Regions from separate parts of the Rhizobium sp. SJZ105 genome, predicted to be linked through region 2. Evidence: riboswitches for the same ligand, from Rfam matches in the RefSeq annotation. Region 2 holds a riboswitch; the other holds the start of a gene.
The links. Region 2 has a riboswitch for cobalamin ahead of FB593_RS05135 (CbtB domain-containing protein). Riboswitches for the same ligand answer to the same signal wherever they lie in the genome.
Positions count from the first base shown of each region.

Region 1 (7,491 bases), 730 kb from region 2:
TAGCGGCGAAACGCCGATCTTCGGCCCGAACTACCTCATTCCCTCGCCTTTCGATCCGCGTCTCATCCTGCGCATCGCACCGGCCGTTGCCCGTGCTGCCGCCGCAAGCGGCGTCGCCGCCCGGCCAATCAGCGATTTCGAAGCCTATCTCGACCAGCTCAACCGCTTCGTCTGGCGTTCCGGCTTCATCATGAAACCGGTCTTCAACGCCGCCAAGGTTGCCGAAAAGAAGCGCATCATCTTTGCTGAAGGCGAAGACGAGCGCGTGCTGCGCGCCGCACAGGTGCTTCTGGAAGAAGGCACCGGCATCCCGATCCTCATCGGTCGCCCGCAGATCATCGAAACGCGCCTGAAGCGCTTCGGCCTGCGTATCCGCCCGAATACCGATTTTGCGGTGGTCAATCCCGAAGACGATCCGCGTTACCGCGACTACGTCGATGATTATTTCGCCCTGGTCGGCCGCGCCGGCATCAACCCGGAGGCGGCCCGCACCATCGTGCGCACCAACTCCACGGTCATCGGCGCGCTGTCGGTGAAGCGTGGTGAGGCGGATGCGCTGATCTGCGGTCTGGAAGGCCGCTACGACCGGCACCTGCGCGACGTGAACCAGATCATCGGCAAGCAGGAAAGCGTTCGCTCTTTCGCAGGCCTCAGCCTGCTCATCACCCAGCAGGGCGCGCTGTTCCTCACCGACACCTTCGTCAACAACGATCCGACCTCCGAAGAAGTGGCCGAAATGGCCATTCTCGCGGCAAAGGAAATCCGCCGCTTCGGCATCACGCCGAAGATCGCGCTCGCCAGCCACTCCAATTTCGGGTCGCGCGATTCGGAAAGCGCCCGCAAGATGCGCCGCGCCCTGAAGATCGTGCAGGCAGCGGCACCCGAACTGGAAGTGGACGGCGAAATGCAGGGCGGCTCGGCACTTTCGGAAGCGCTGCGCAAGCGCGCCATGCCCAACAGCGTGCTGACCGGCGAAGCGAACCTGCTGGTCTTCCCGAACCTCGATGCCGCAAACATCACGCTCGGCGTCACCCGCACGCTGACGGAGGGCCTGCATGTCGGCCCCATCCTGCTTGGCACGGCTCTTCCCGCCCATATCCTGTCGCCCAGCGTCACCTCGCGCGGCGTTGTCAACATGGCGGCCTTTGCCGTCGTGCAGGCATCGCACCCTTCGGTGTGATGAAGGCGTATTAACGCAGTTTTGAACATGCTGTTGCCGCATTGCGGCAACAGCTTATGTTATCTTCCTGAAACACGGATTTCCCGAAGCATAACACCCTCGCCACCGGCCGGGGACATCGAACGGATCGCACCATTGACCCGGCGCCGCAGCATTATCGGCCTCCTGCTTCCCCTTGTTTTCATCGCCCCGGCCGCTGCTTTCGCGGATCAGGTCTGCGATACGCTTTATGCGCAGCTGCGCGAACCGCCGCGTGTCATCGGCAACACCGCCGAGGTACGGCGTTACGCCAATGCGCTCACCCGCCAGAACATCGAGATCCGCAGGATCAGGAACGATCTGCGCCGTTACGGCTGTTCATCCGCAAGCGTCACCGTTTATGGCAGCCCGAATGCCGAACTCTGCGCAGAGATCAGCGACGCGATGGCGGATGCGCAGAGCGAACGCGATGCCATCATCCGTGACCGCGACTATGCCATGGCGGCCCAGGGCAGCGATGATAGCGACATCAGACGCCAGCGCATTCTCGCCGCACTCGACGCCAATGGCTGCAGCGCCATTCCGGAAACGGAAGCGCGCCAGCCGACGGCACCCGATGTGACACGTTACCCCGACGCCTTCGGCGAACAGAGCAATCCGCCGGGACAGGCAGGGCTTTCGCCCTACCCCAATGCCGCTGCTGAAGGCGGGCTCAGGACGCTGTGCGTGCGCACCTGCGACGGCTCGTTCTTCCCCATCGCTTCCAATGCCTCGCCGCTCGATTTCCGTGCGCAGGCCGAACAATGCCAGAAAATGTGTCCGGGTACGCAGACGGAGCTTTATTTCCACTCCATGACGGAGCAGGAAACGGCTGACATGGTCTCGGCTGAAACAGGAAAGCCCTATAAGGACCTGCCGACCGCCTTTGCCTATCGAAATGCCTCAACCAAAGCCCCAGGCTGCGCCTGCAACATGGCCGCCTATCACGAGGAGATGAAGCAGCAGGAGGCTGCGCGGCCGGAAGCTGAGAAACCCTATTCAAGCATCACGACCATTCCATCACCGCAAGGTGACACCTCCAAAAAACCCACCGAACTGCAGCAGGCCGCAAAGCCGCCGGAACAACCGGTTCCGGAACGCGACTATGACCCGAACAACAGCAGGGTCCGCGTCATCGGCCCTAAATTCCTGCCCGACCAGACAGGCCGGATCGACCTGAAGAACCCGGCGCTGAAGGGCATTCAGCCGCAGCAATAGCTCCCATCAGGCACACGGTATGGAGTTGGCAACGCTCTGTCTCACTCACAAGACGGTCGCGTCTTCTCTTTACCGTCCACCCCAGCGATTGCGAAACACCAGCTCCTCCAGCGGCACGCGCTGGCGCCACCCCTTCACCGCCAGTTCCGGCTCGGTATAAAGTGTATCGACGCGGCCGAGGCATAGCCAGGCGACGATCTCGATGTGGTCGGGAATCTCGAGAATGGTGCGAATGTCGCTATCGTGGAAAATGCTGACCCAGCCGACGCCGATGCCTTCGGCGCGCGCTGCAAGCCAGAGGTTCTGGATGGCGCAGACGGTGGAATAGACATCGGTGCGCGGATTGTGGGTACGGCCCAGCACCACCTTGCCGCCACGCGTCGGATCGCAGGTGACGCAGATGCTGAGCGGCGCCTTGCGGATGCCCTCAAGCTTGAGGCTGCGGTAAAGCGCCTGCTGCTCCCCCTCGAACATCGCCGCCGCCTCGCCATTGGCGCGGCTGAAGGCAACCCAGGCTGCCTGCCTGACCGCACCGTCAGTGACGAGCGTGAAATTCCACGGCTGCATGAAACCGACCGAGGGCGCGGAATGCGCCGCCTTCAGCAGGCGCTCGACCACATCTTCCGGCAATGGATCCGGAAGGAACTGGTCGCGCACATCACGGCGGGTTTCGATGGCACGGTAGATCGCCTCTCGCTCACCCTCGGAAAACGGATAGGCGGGCGAAAGCGCGTGATCGAATGCATCGGCGTCGAGCGAACTGGTCGCGAGTGGATCGGTCGGCATCGTCTATCCCCAACAATGCTGGCGCGCCGCCACGAAAACCGGCTCCGGTTTTCACCTGCACGACGCGCTGCTGCAACAACCTGCCGCCGTCCACGCGGTCTGGTCTATCCTGTCAGGCCGGTCTTCTGACTCGGCTTCATCCGCCCACTTTCGCCTTCCCGAATGGATTCAGTGGCATCAAGAAAAAGGGCATCCGCCTCACAGCGCTGGGCACGTTCCGGTCTTGCACCGGATTCCCGATTCTCCCGCCCTAAAGGGCAGGCACCTGACGAAGAAGCTTATGAGCAACAAAGATTGCTAATACAAGTATCTTGCGCAGCGATGCGGCAATGTGACCGTGGCCACCTCACCTGCGTATTGCGGCCTTCAGCCGCCGCGCCGACGCGCGCCGGCTGAAGCACTCCCTACCGCATCACCCAACGGGAAAATACCGCACATAAGCGAACTCATCCCCGTCCGGTGACCAGTTGGGCGAATTCATCGTTCCCTGCCCGCCGAAAAGGTCAAACAGCGTTTCGGCATTGCCGCCATCCATATCCATCAGCCGCACGCGCACGTTGAGGTCGCGCGGATGGTCGAAGACTTCGGCGTCGTAGGAGATGAAAACGACCTTGTCACCGCTGGGAGACGGATGCGGAAACCAGTCGCCGTAGGCGCTGTCGGTGATGCGCTCGACGGCCGAGCCATCCACCCGCACGCGCCAGATCTGCATCTGGCCGGTGCGGCTGGAGTTGAAATAGATCCATTCTCCATCCGGCGAATAATCCGGCCCGTCATTGCGGCCCTCACCATGGGTAAGGCGTGTCTCAACGCCGCTGTCTATGTCCATGGAATAAATATCGAAAACCTGATCGCGAATGCCGCAATAGGCGAAACCTTTCCCGTCCGGCGACCAGCCGTGCCAGTAGGACGGAAGGTTCTTAGTCATCAGACGCGGCGTTCCGCCCGTCGAAGGCAGCAGATAGATGGCACTCTTGCCGAACTCCACCTTGTCGGAAATGGCATAAAGCGAACCGTCAGGCGAAATGCCGTGGTCATTGTTGCAGATTGTCGCAAAGCCAGTATCGACCTTTTCCGGCGAAGGGTCGCCGGCAAGTGACAGGCGATAAAGCAGACCGTCGCAGTTCAGAAGCAGGTATTTCCCGTCCGGCGACCAGTTCGGAGCCTCGAACAGCTCCGGCGTCTGCCAGACCACCCGCATCTGCCGAGTGCGGATGTTGAAGATTTCGATGGAACTGCGCATGCTGCCTCCCGGGCCTGTCGATCGTCTGGCGTGGAGCGTTGAATGGCGCAAACATTCCGTTTGCATCCGCCACCGCCGTGATTATGATCCTATTGCCGCAGGCACCGCCCTGCAAATTCAAATAGGAAAAAACAGCAGCGTTCCGGCACCGCCCGCACCCCTGCCCGTTTCTCCCAGATCCGAGGTTCCGCGATGAACACCATCGCCGATCACGGCATCCGCTTCGGTCGGATCGCCGCAATGCTTCCTGTCAAGAATATCGAGAAGGCCCATGACTTTTATGTCCGTGTGCTGGGCTTCGAAAAGACCTTCGAAAACGGCAACCCTGTCGGTTTCATGATCCTGAAACAAGGTAATGCCGAGTTGCACCTGACATTGCAGTCGACGCACAAACCGGCCCCCTTCAATGTGGCGCATATGCTGGTCAGCGACGCCGACGCGCTGCACGCGCTTTGCAAAAGCCACGGGCTTCGCATCATCAAAAGTCTGCAGGACAAGGATTATGGCCTACGGGCCTTCATTTTCGAAGACCCGGATGGTAACCGCATCGATGTGGGGCAGGTTATTTAACGAGATAGGGAGACGGCGCGGCGTGTCCGCGCCGTTGGAGGAAAAGGATGCTTCTTCGCCATCGATATATGGCGAAGCCGCAGCATCCGCACTCCGTCACCCCGAACTAAATTCGGGGTCCAGCAAGCTCCCTCCATGCCCTCCTTCGACTACCTGTCCCTGAATCGGTTGGTAATCGGATAACGGCGATCGCGGCCGAAGTTCTTCTTGGTGATCTTCACCCCGGGCGCGGATTGGCGGCGTTTGTATTCGGCGAGATAGAGCAGATGCTCGATCCGGTGCACCGTCGCGATATCATGGCCACGCGCGAGGATTTCCTCGACCGACATTTCCTTTTCCACCAGGCACTCCAGAATATCGTCCAGCACCGGATAGGGCGGCAGCGAATCCTGGTCTGTCTGGTTGGGTCGCAATTCGGCGGATGGCGCCTTGGAGATGATATTGGCGGGGATCACTTCGCCGGATGGCCCGAGCGCGCCGGGCGGCACATGGGAATTGCGCCAGCTGGAGATGGCGTAGACCTGCATCTTGTAGAGGTCCTTGATGGGATTGAAACCGCCATTCATGTCGCCATAAAGCGTCGCATACCCCACCGACATTTCCGACTTGTTGCCTGTTGTCACCACCATCGAGCCGAACTTGTTGGAAACGGCCATGAGAATGGTGCCGCGTGTACGGCTCTGCAGGTTTTCTTCGGTAATGCCTTCTTCCGTGCCTTCGAACATTTCCGAAAGCGCCGACAGGAACCCATCCACAGGTTCGGCAATGGGCACGATATCGTAACGGCAGCCAAGCGCCCTGGCGCAATCGGCTGCGTCCTTCAGCGAATCCTCGGAGGTGTAACGATAGGGCAGCATGATGCAGCGCACCCGTTCTTCGCCCAGCGCATCAACAGCGAGCGCAGCGCAGATCGCCGAATCGATACCGCCGGAAAGGCCGAGAACAACGCTCTTGAAGCCGTTCTTGTTGACGTAATCGCGAAAGCCCAGCATGCAGGCGCGGTAATCCGCCTCCTCGCCTTCAGGGATTTTCGAGAAAGGACCGCTCTCGCAGCGCCAGCCTTCTGCGGTGCGTTTCCAATCGGTAACGGCAAGGGTCGCCTCGAACTGGCTCATCTGGAAGGCAAGGGTCTTGTCGGCATTAAAACCGAAGCTCGCGCCGTCGAAAACCAGCTCGTCCTGCCCGCCAAGCTGATTGGCGAAGACCAACGGCAAGCCGCTTTCGATTACTTGCTTCAGCGCCACCTGATGGCGCACATCCAGCTTGCCGCGATAATAGGGCGAACCATTCGGCACCAGCAGGATTTCCGCCCCGCTTTCGGCAAGCGTTTCGCACACACCCATATCGTTCCAGATTTCCTCGCAGATCGGAATGCCGATCCTGACACCGCGGAAATTATAGGGACCGGAGATCGAACCTTCGGCGAAAACGCGTTTTTCATCGAACTCGCCGTAATTCGGCAGGTCGATCTTGTCGCGCAGCGCGATGATCTTGCCGCCATCCAGAAGCGCAACCGAATTGTGCCGGCCCGTTTCGCCCTGACGCGGAAAACCGATGACAACGCCCGGCCCGCCATCGGCGGTTTCCGCCGCCAGTTCTTCCACGGCCTTCAGGCACGCTTTCAGAAAAGCTGGCTTCAATACCAGGTCTTCCGGCGGATAGCCGGATATGAACAGCTCGGTCAGAAGCAGGAGATCGGCACCCTGCGTCGCCGCATCGGCCCGTGCTTCGCGCGCCCTGGCGAGATTGCCCGCCACGTCGCCAACAGTCGGATTGAACTGCCCGACGGCAATTCGAAGATGGTTTTTGATGTCGTGTCTGTCGCTCATGGCTTTTCAATACCGCGCCCGTGCCCGCTCCGCAACGCGGCAATTGCATGCCGCACCACCTTGATAGGATGAAGCCGCAACCGGCATTCACGCTAAGGTTATCACCGCACCGGCCACACTCCGCAAAGTTCATGTCGCGTTCATCGCGCTTATGTGACAGTTACATGACAGTTTTGCGACGCCCCGATTCACCTCCCCGAATTGCGCGGTGTCGCCTCGTAATACCGGAGTATGAGTTTGAGAAATTCGGCGCCAAAAACAACGGCTTCCGAAAAGGCTGATTTTGTCTTTTCGCCTGCATGGACGCGGAGCCTTTCCAAGCTTTCGGGCAAGGCCTACACGCTTGCCAATCTGACGTTTTCGTCGGTCGTGCTTGTCGTCGCGCTGGAATGGATCGCCCGCGGTTCGCTAGTTGATGTCGGCACCTTCCTCACCTCATCCGCCCGCCCCGGCATGACCACCATCGCCGCCGTGCTGCTGCTGCTCGTAGCGCTGGATTCCATCCTCGGCCGCCGTTACCTGTCGCTCATCGCCGTTGCGCCGCTTTGCGCGCTGACAGGGCTGATTTCCGCGCAGAAACAGACCTATCTCTCCGATCCGCTTTATCCCTCCGACCTGCTGTTCGGCCGGCAGATCCTCGAGCTTCT
Region 1 is NZ_VIUP01000001.1:288,926-296,416, reverse strand. It holds gene FB593_RS01520 (NADP-dependent malic enzyme) at 1-1,180, shown strand, start outside; gene FB593_RS01515 (DUF2865 domain-containing protein) at 1,316-2,416, shown strand; gene bluB (5,6-dimethylbenzimidazole synthase) at 2,486-3,202, opposite strand; cobalamin riboswitch at 3,300-3,486, opposite strand; gene FB593_RS01505 (TolB family protein) at 3,615-4,445, opposite strand; gene FB593_RS01500 (VOC family protein) at 4,638-5,015, shown strand; gene FB593_RS01495 (NAD+ synthase) at 5,165-6,844, opposite strand; gene FB593_RS01490 (LTA synthase family protein) at 7,076-7,491, shown strand, end outside.
Region 1: it holds a riboswitch for cobalamin, as region 2 does, so the genes downstream of both, bluB (5,6-dimethylbenzimidazole synthase) here and FB593_RS05135 (CbtB domain-containing protein) in region 2, are expected to answer to the same signal.

Region 2 (7,491 bases):
CCGCCATTCATGCCCGCCTCGGCATGGCGTCGCCCTGGCACGATTTCACCATCGGTGAGATACGTTTCGTGGTGCTTGACGGCAACGAGGTCAGCCTGTTTGCCCCGCCGCCCGGCGATCCGCGCCGCACGCTGGCGCAAGAGCGTCTGAAGCGCCTGCAAGAGGTGGGTGCGATCAATGCGCAGGACTGGAATGCGTCGCTCAGCGACGAACAGTTCGAATGGCTGCGGACCGTTCTGCAAAAGGCGGATGCGGCGGGTGAACAAGTGGTCATTCTCTGCCACTATCCGGTCTATCCGGACAACGCCCATAATATGTGGGACGCGCCCCGCATCCTCGATCTTCTGGATGTACATCCTTCGGTCGTCGCATGGTTCAGCGGCCATAATCATGAGGGCAATTACGGGGTGCAGGGCAACACTCACTTCGTCAACTTCAAGGGCATGGTGGATACGCCCGACCAGAACACCTTCGCCATTGCCGATGTGTTTGCCGACCGAATCGTCATCCGCGGTTTCGGGCGGGAAGACGATAGGGTGCTGGAGCACTTGCAGCATAACGCTGCCGTGCTTTGAAGTCAGCACCACCCTCTCAACCGTCATTACTGTCACAGGAATGGCGGTTGAGACGGGGGGCACCGACACACAACGAAGGTTGAAAGACGCGCTAAATCAGTTGCTTTACGCGCCGGCTTGATTCGTCGTTCGTTCCGAAGTCCTCAGCTGATTGCTCTGCCAGCCGCTCATCCACAATTGCCGCAACCTTTCGCCTTCCATCTTGAAAAAGCTGCCGGTTGTCTTGCAGGTCAGAACGCGGTCGGAGCGGAAATTGCGGATCGCTTGCCTGAGTTCGCACCAGGCGACGATATTGGTCGTCTCCGAATAATAGATCGTGGCGATGGGCCGGATCTGTCGCCGGGTCTCCACGCCGGTTTCATCGCCATAGGTTATGTCCAACCGCTCCTCGTCGCGCACCGCCCGCCTGACCATGGCAAGATCGACGCCGGCGGGTGAGGGCGCGATGCTGCCCCAGGCGTGCAGGGCATTGGCCGACAGGGTTTTCGACAGGGGTTCGGGCAGGGATGCGGCAATCTTGTCGCTGACCTTTTTGGCCGCCTGCCGCAATTCGGTATCGCCCGTGCGCGCGACCATGGCGAGCGCAAGCACGATCGCCTCCGTCTCCTCGATGGAGAACATCAGCGGCGGCAGGTTGAAGCCGGGACGCAGGATGTAACCGACGCCGCGTTCGCCTTCGATCGGTACGCGCATGGTCTGAAGGGCCGAAATATCGCGATAGACCGAGCGCACCGTGACCTCCAGTGCCTCGGCAATGGTCTGCGCGGTGATCGGCCTGCGCGCCACCCGCAGGATCTGGATGATCTCGAACAGTCTCGATGCCTTGCGCATTGCCGTTTTTCCCGGTGGTTTCCCAACGCAACTGACACAACGCTGTCAGTTGGATTTTCCTATAAGCAGCAAAACACATTGAGAAACATGAGTTTTCCCGAATGTGTCGCAAACTGTTTTGGGAGATACTGACATGAGTTACGCCGAAAATCTCTGGCTTTTCTTTCTGGTCCTGTTCGGCATCATCATCCTGCCGGGCATGGATATGCTGTTCGTGCTGGCAAGTGCGTTGACGGGTGGCAAAAGAACCGGGCTTTCCGCCGCAAGCGGCATGAGCGCCGGCGGCATGGTGCATTCACTTTACGGTGCGTTGGGCGTCGGCATGCTTGCCGCCTGGATGCCGTCGCTGTTCCTGCCGCTGCTGGTCGCCGGCGCCGCTTACATGGTCTGGATCGGCGTCGGCCTGATGCGCAGCGCCATCACCGTCAATGGCGATGAGGCGCAGGCGAGCGCCTCTGTCAGAAAGGCGTTCTGGCGGGCCGTGCTCACCTGCCTTTCCAATCCGAAAGCCTATCTCTTCATGATGGCGATCTATCCGCAATTCCTCAAACCCGACTATGGTCCAATCTGGATGCAGGGGCTGGTAATGGGCGCGATGGTGGCCATCACGCAGTTCACGGTCTATGGCGCTCTGGCGCTGACGGCGGATAAAAGCCGGGCATGGCTCGTTTCCTCGCCTGCCGCGACGATTTTCATCGGCCGCGCCGCCGGTTTCATGCTGATTGCCGCAGCCCTGGTTACGCTTTGGGAAGCACTCTCCTAGACTTCTGTTTTCTTGGGGAAATTCACTGCAATGTGACTTCTTTTCGCCATGCGGAAAGGGCATCCTCGCGCCGTTATCGCGCGTTCGGCATCTGCCGGAATCAAGGAGAGAGTGTATGAAACTGAAAACCATCGCGGCGGCCATGCTTTTCGGCTGTCTTTGCGCCGGAGCGGTCTACGCTGCCGGCGAAGTCGAAAAACGTGAAGGCATGATGAAGCAGATCGGCGGCTCCATGGGGGCGCTTGCTGCCATCTCCAAGGGCCAGAAGCCTTATGACGCCGAAGCCGTGAAGGCTGCCGTGACGACCATCAGCACCAACGCCAAGGCTTTCCCTGACCAGTTTCCCCCGGGCAGCGAGACCGGCAGTGCTGCGGCACCCGCGATCTGGGAAAATTTCGATGACTTCAAGTCCAAGGCCGCCAAGCTCGGTGCCGATGCGGACAAGGTCCTCGCCAGCCTTCCCGCCGATCAGGCAGGCGTCACCGCCGCCATGCAGACCCTCGGTGCCGATTGTGGTGCGTGCCACCAGACCTACCGTCTGAAGAAGTGATCCTACTAAGAACGCCGCTTCCCGGCGGCGTTTTTTTCAGCGGGAATGATGCCTGATCTCATCAGGTGATAATGGGGAGAGGGGTCATGGCCTCCATTTGGACGAAGCTCGCGGGCGGGATCGCGGTGGCGGCCATTGCCGGTTTCGGCATTTTCGCCTGGGTCACCGCGCCTGTGCGTCAGGCACCCAGCCACTGGGTGAGCCTTGGCGAGCCGGACCTTGCCAATGGCGAAACGCTGTTCTGGGCGGGTGGCTGCGCAAGTTGCCATGCGGCACCAGATGCCAAGGGCGATGCGCTTTTGACGCTTTCGGGCGGGCAAGCGTTGAAAAGCCCCTTCGGCACCTTCCATGTGCCCAATATTTCCTCCGATCCGCAGCATGGTATTGGCGGCTGGACGCTTTCGGAATTCGGAGATGCGATGACGCGCGGCGTCGGCAAGAACGGCGAACATCTCTACCCGTCCTTCCCATACGCCTCCTATGCCCGCATGACGCAGAAGGACATCAACGACCTCTTCGGTTATTTGCGGGTTCTGCCCGCCAGCCAGAATGACGCGCCGGATCATGAACTGCCGTTCCCCTTCAACATGCGCATGGCATTGGGCGGTTGGAAATTCCTCTATTTCGATACATCCGCGCCACCCCGCGTCGAGCTTGCCGATGCCAATGCCGAATTGCTGCGCGGCCAATATCTGGTGGAAGGCCCGGGCCATTGCGGCGAATGTCACACGCCGCGCAATGCACTTGGCGGTTTTCTCGATGGCAAATGGCTGGCCGGTGGTCCAAATCCCGAAGGCGAGGGCCGCATTCCCGATATTACCCCCGGCTCGCAGAGCGTCGGAAGCTGGGAGGCGGCCGATATTGCCAACTATCTGGAAACCGGCTTCACCCCGGAATTCGACAGCGTCGGCGGCTCCATGGTCAAGGTGCAGCAGAACATGGCGCATCTGACGGCCGAAGACCGCAATGCGATCGCCGCCTATCTGAAGGCCATCCCGGCACGGTAGCCCTTCGCCGTCATGCCGGACTTGATCCGGCATCCAGCCACGGCGCGCGATTCTCACGCCGGCCTGCCATTGACTCCCACCCACACCCATCGGATAACGATCCTGTGATGGTTCCTTCCGGGCGTTCCGGAAGGTGAAAAGGGAACACGATAGGGAGACATCCTCATTCGTGGCTGCCCCCGCAACTGTGAGCGGAGAGCCTGAAACGAAATGCCACTGGTACGCATCTCGCCGGATATGGGCGAGGGCAATGCCGGGAAGGTGTTTCAGGTTTTGACCCGTAAGCCAGGAGACCTGCCATCACGGAAATGTCCATGCCGGCGGGGTGTCCGGAAGAGCGGAATTTCAGGGTGGTGGCGCTTGAACGTGCCGCCCTGTGTCAGTCTCGTATCCCCGTGGTGAAGTGTATCGCATGCGGCTGCACGGCGTTTGCCGTTCCGCCGCGTCTAAAGGCGCGGGGTCGCGCCGTAAGAGGGGTCACCATGTCCATCAACCAGAATACGGCAAATGCCGCCGTTTCAGCAAAAACGGGCAGCTTCGCGCAATCGCTGACGGCGATCGTGCTTGGCCTGTTCGTCGTCGGTTTTGTCGGCTTTTCGCATGTGGAAGCCGTTCACAACGCCGCGCATGACACACGTCATGCCAATGCTTTCCCTTGCCATTGAGGGGGAAAAGCATGTCGTTCTTTCGCAATATCGTTTTTACCGCCGTCCTCGTCGGCATCGTTGGCGGCTTCGCCGTTTCGGCCATGCAGGCTTTCGGCACCACGCCGCTGATCCTGAAGGCGGAAACCTATGAAAATGCCGGTGGCGAAGCGCCCCACAGCCATGATGCTCCGGCCACGACCGGCGCTGCCGTTCCCGCGCACGAGCATAATGAGGAAGCCTGGTCTCCGGCCGACGGCTTCGAGCGCACCGCCTATACGGTCGCCGCCAACGTGCTGACCGCCATCGGTTATGCGCTGGTGCTGACCGGCCTCATCTCGCTGCGCGGCACCAATGCCGGCTGGCGCGAAGGCCTTTTGTGGGGTGTGGCCGGTTTTGCCGCCGTCATGCTTGCGCCGATGATCGGCCTGCCGCCGGAACTGCCGGGCAGCCCGGCGGCCGCGCTTGAGGCGCGTCAAATCTGGTGGCTTTCGACGGTGGCGGCGACCGCAGGCGGCATTGCGCTGATCGCATTCCGCCGCGAACCCTGGGCAATCGTGCTCGCACTGGTGTTGATCGTTGCACCACATGTGGTGGGCGCGCCCCTGCCGCCGGAAGGTCAACATGCGCTGGCACCGCTGCCGCTGGAACGACAGTTCATCGTTGCCGCCACCGTGACCAGCTTTGTCTTCTGGGCCTTGCTCGGAACATTGAGCGCGTTTTTCCTGAAGCGCTTCCAGCAAGCTTGAAACCATGCAGGACGCAGCCGAATGGAGTGAGGAACTCGACGCGCTGCGTTTTGCCGTTCCCTGTCACGGCGCTTTCTGCGCCGTGCATCGCCTTGCCTTCAAGGCAGTCCTCGGCGTCAGCCCGGAACGGGAAGCGGCGCTCGCCTATTTTCATGAGAATGAGGCTGCCTTTACGGTCGCAGCCCTTGCCAAGATAAAACGCTCGGCTTTGCCGGCCGGTCGCAGTCTGCATCTCAACAGCCGCGATATCCGCCGTGCGATTGCGGGGGAGTGCGGGGATGTCGCGCCCCGTGTCTGCCGGGTGCTTGATCAGGGGTGATTTGTGATGGTCTCACGGCTTAACTTCCACACCACCTCATTCCTGTGACAAGCACAGGAATGAGGGTGGGAGGATCCGCAAAACTCTCGACACCAAGGTGAGCTTCACCGGTGTTCCGCCGCAAAAACCTGAAGTTCCGCCTCGGCTTCCGGACCAAAGAGGCCGAGGTGTTTCAGAATTTCCACTGCGAAACTGACGGGTGCACTGCCGGCTGCGGTTACGATGCCGCCATCGCTGACCGCCTTTGGCTGGTCGCGATAGAGCGCTTCGCCGCGATAGGACGGATAGGCCTTGTGAGAGGCGAGCGAATTTCCGGTATGGGTGACGTCATCAAGGGCGCCCGTGCCTGCAAGCGCGCTGGCAGCCGCGCAGATGCCGGCAACCAGCCGGCCCTTCTCGCGAAACCGCTGTACCAACCCGCCAAGATCGGCAGCCGTTCCCTTTTCCCAGCTGAGGCCGCCGGGAATGACGAGCGCATCGATGTTAGCAGGATCAAGCGCGTCGTATGATGTGTCGGGCGTAACGTTGAGCCCGCCCATTGAAACCACGGGCCGGCCGTCCGGGGTTGCGTAAACGATCTCGACGCCGAGATAGCCGCGCGCGGCGGCGGCAAGCAGCGCCGGTTCCCAGTCCGCAAAATCCTGCGCAAGCGCAATGGCAATCCGTGTCATGGCCGTCTCCGAAGGTTGCAATCAGGCGATAGACTGCATGTAGCGCATGCCAGTGACCGGGCGCGGCGCGAAATCCATGCTTTCGTAGAAACGATGCGCGGCGACATTGCCGGTCGTGGCGCTGACGGAAAGATAGTCGCAACCGAGGCGCTTGGCGATATCGCGGGCGCGGGAAACCAGGTGCTGGCCGGTGCCATGTCCGCGGTGACCGTCACGCACGAAAAGATGGTGCAGCTCAAGCCCGCGGCGGCCTTCCTGCGCCCTGTAGAGCGGCAGCATCAGGGCGTAACCGATCAATGCGCCGTCGGCTTCCGCCACCAGCCCATGCACCCAGGGAAGCGGGCCGAACAGGTCGCGTTCCAGTTTCGCCGGCGTAATCGCCGCCGCATCCCCATGAAAGTTGGCAAGCAGGGTGATCATCTCATTGAGCTCAGGCAAATCGGTCTTGCGTGCGCCACGAATGATGACGACGGGCGGTCTTTCCAGTGTAAGGGAACTATCTTCGGTCATTTTTCTGGTCCTTCGGTTTTATCGGTGCCGTCAGGACGCTTGAAAAACAACAAAGCCGCCTGACGGCGGCTTGTTGACAAAATGATCTGTCGAGCCGCCCTTTACAGGTAGGCCCAAAAGTACGAGCAGGAGATGGGTGCGCGTTCGTTGATCATGTCCATGCAATGCGCTCGAATCTGAAATCTGTCAAGCCTGCTCTTCAGCCTCAATGCTCGCCTTCGCACATGCCATGGTCGGAAAGTGCGCGGATGACGTAACAATCCTCGATCGAATGACCATGGCAATGGGAGACGATACGTTCCAGCTCATGCTCGAGCTTCTTGAGGCTGGTGATTTTTTCGCGCACATGGGCGAGGTGTTCGGCGGCAATGCGATCCGCACCCTCGCACGGCATTTGCCGGTGCTGGCTGAGCGCGATCAATTCTCTGATGGCGTCGATATTGAGCCCGATATCGCGGGCATGGCGGATGAAAGCCAGCCTTTCGAGATCGGATTTTTCGTAACGGCGCTGGTTGCCTTCCGAGCGATCTGCCTCGCGGATGAGGCCCATCTGCTCATAATAGCGGATCGTCGGAACCTTCACGCCGGTACGTTTGGACAATTCACCGATCGACAGCATTGCCTTCTCCATATCCTCAAGAGCAGCCGGGACAAGAACGAACCGGATGCTCTAGTCTCTAGAGATATAGCTTTTCAGCCTGCCGTTCAATGGGTGTCAGGCGGCGGCATCCACGCCGAGTGCCTGCGCCAGGGCTTTGAGAACTTCTGTCTCGATGCTGGAGGCGGCGTCAGGCTGCGCTGATGCGGCGATATCTACCGCCGGTTCGGTTCTGGCCTGTGCACCGCTGTCCAGGTTCCAAAGTGCTGCGGCA
Region 2 is NZ_VIUP01000001.1:1,014,549-1,022,039, reverse strand. It holds gene FB593_RS05160 (metallophosphoesterase) at 1-575, shown strand, start outside; gene FB593_RS05155 (helix-turn-helix transcriptional regulator) at 681-1,406, opposite strand; gene FB593_RS05150 (LysE family translocator) at 1,540-2,169, shown strand; gene FB593_RS05145 (c-type cytochrome) at 2,285-2,719, shown strand; gene FB593_RS05140 (c-type cytochrome) at 2,806-3,726, shown strand; cobalamin riboswitch at 3,818-4,043, shown strand; gene FB593_RS05135 (CbtB domain-containing protein) at 4,209-4,391, shown strand; gene FB593_RS05130 (CbtA family protein) at 4,403-5,119, shown strand; gene FB593_RS05125 (hypothetical protein) at 5,124-5,438, shown strand; gene FB593_RS05120 (type 1 glutamine amidotransferase family protein) at 5,543-6,109, opposite strand; gene FB593_RS05115 (GNAT family N-acetyltransferase) at 6,131-6,619, opposite strand; gene FB593_RS05110 (MerR family transcriptional regulator) at 6,825-7,238, opposite strand; gene FB593_RS05105 (hypothetical protein) at 7,335-7,491, opposite strand, start outside.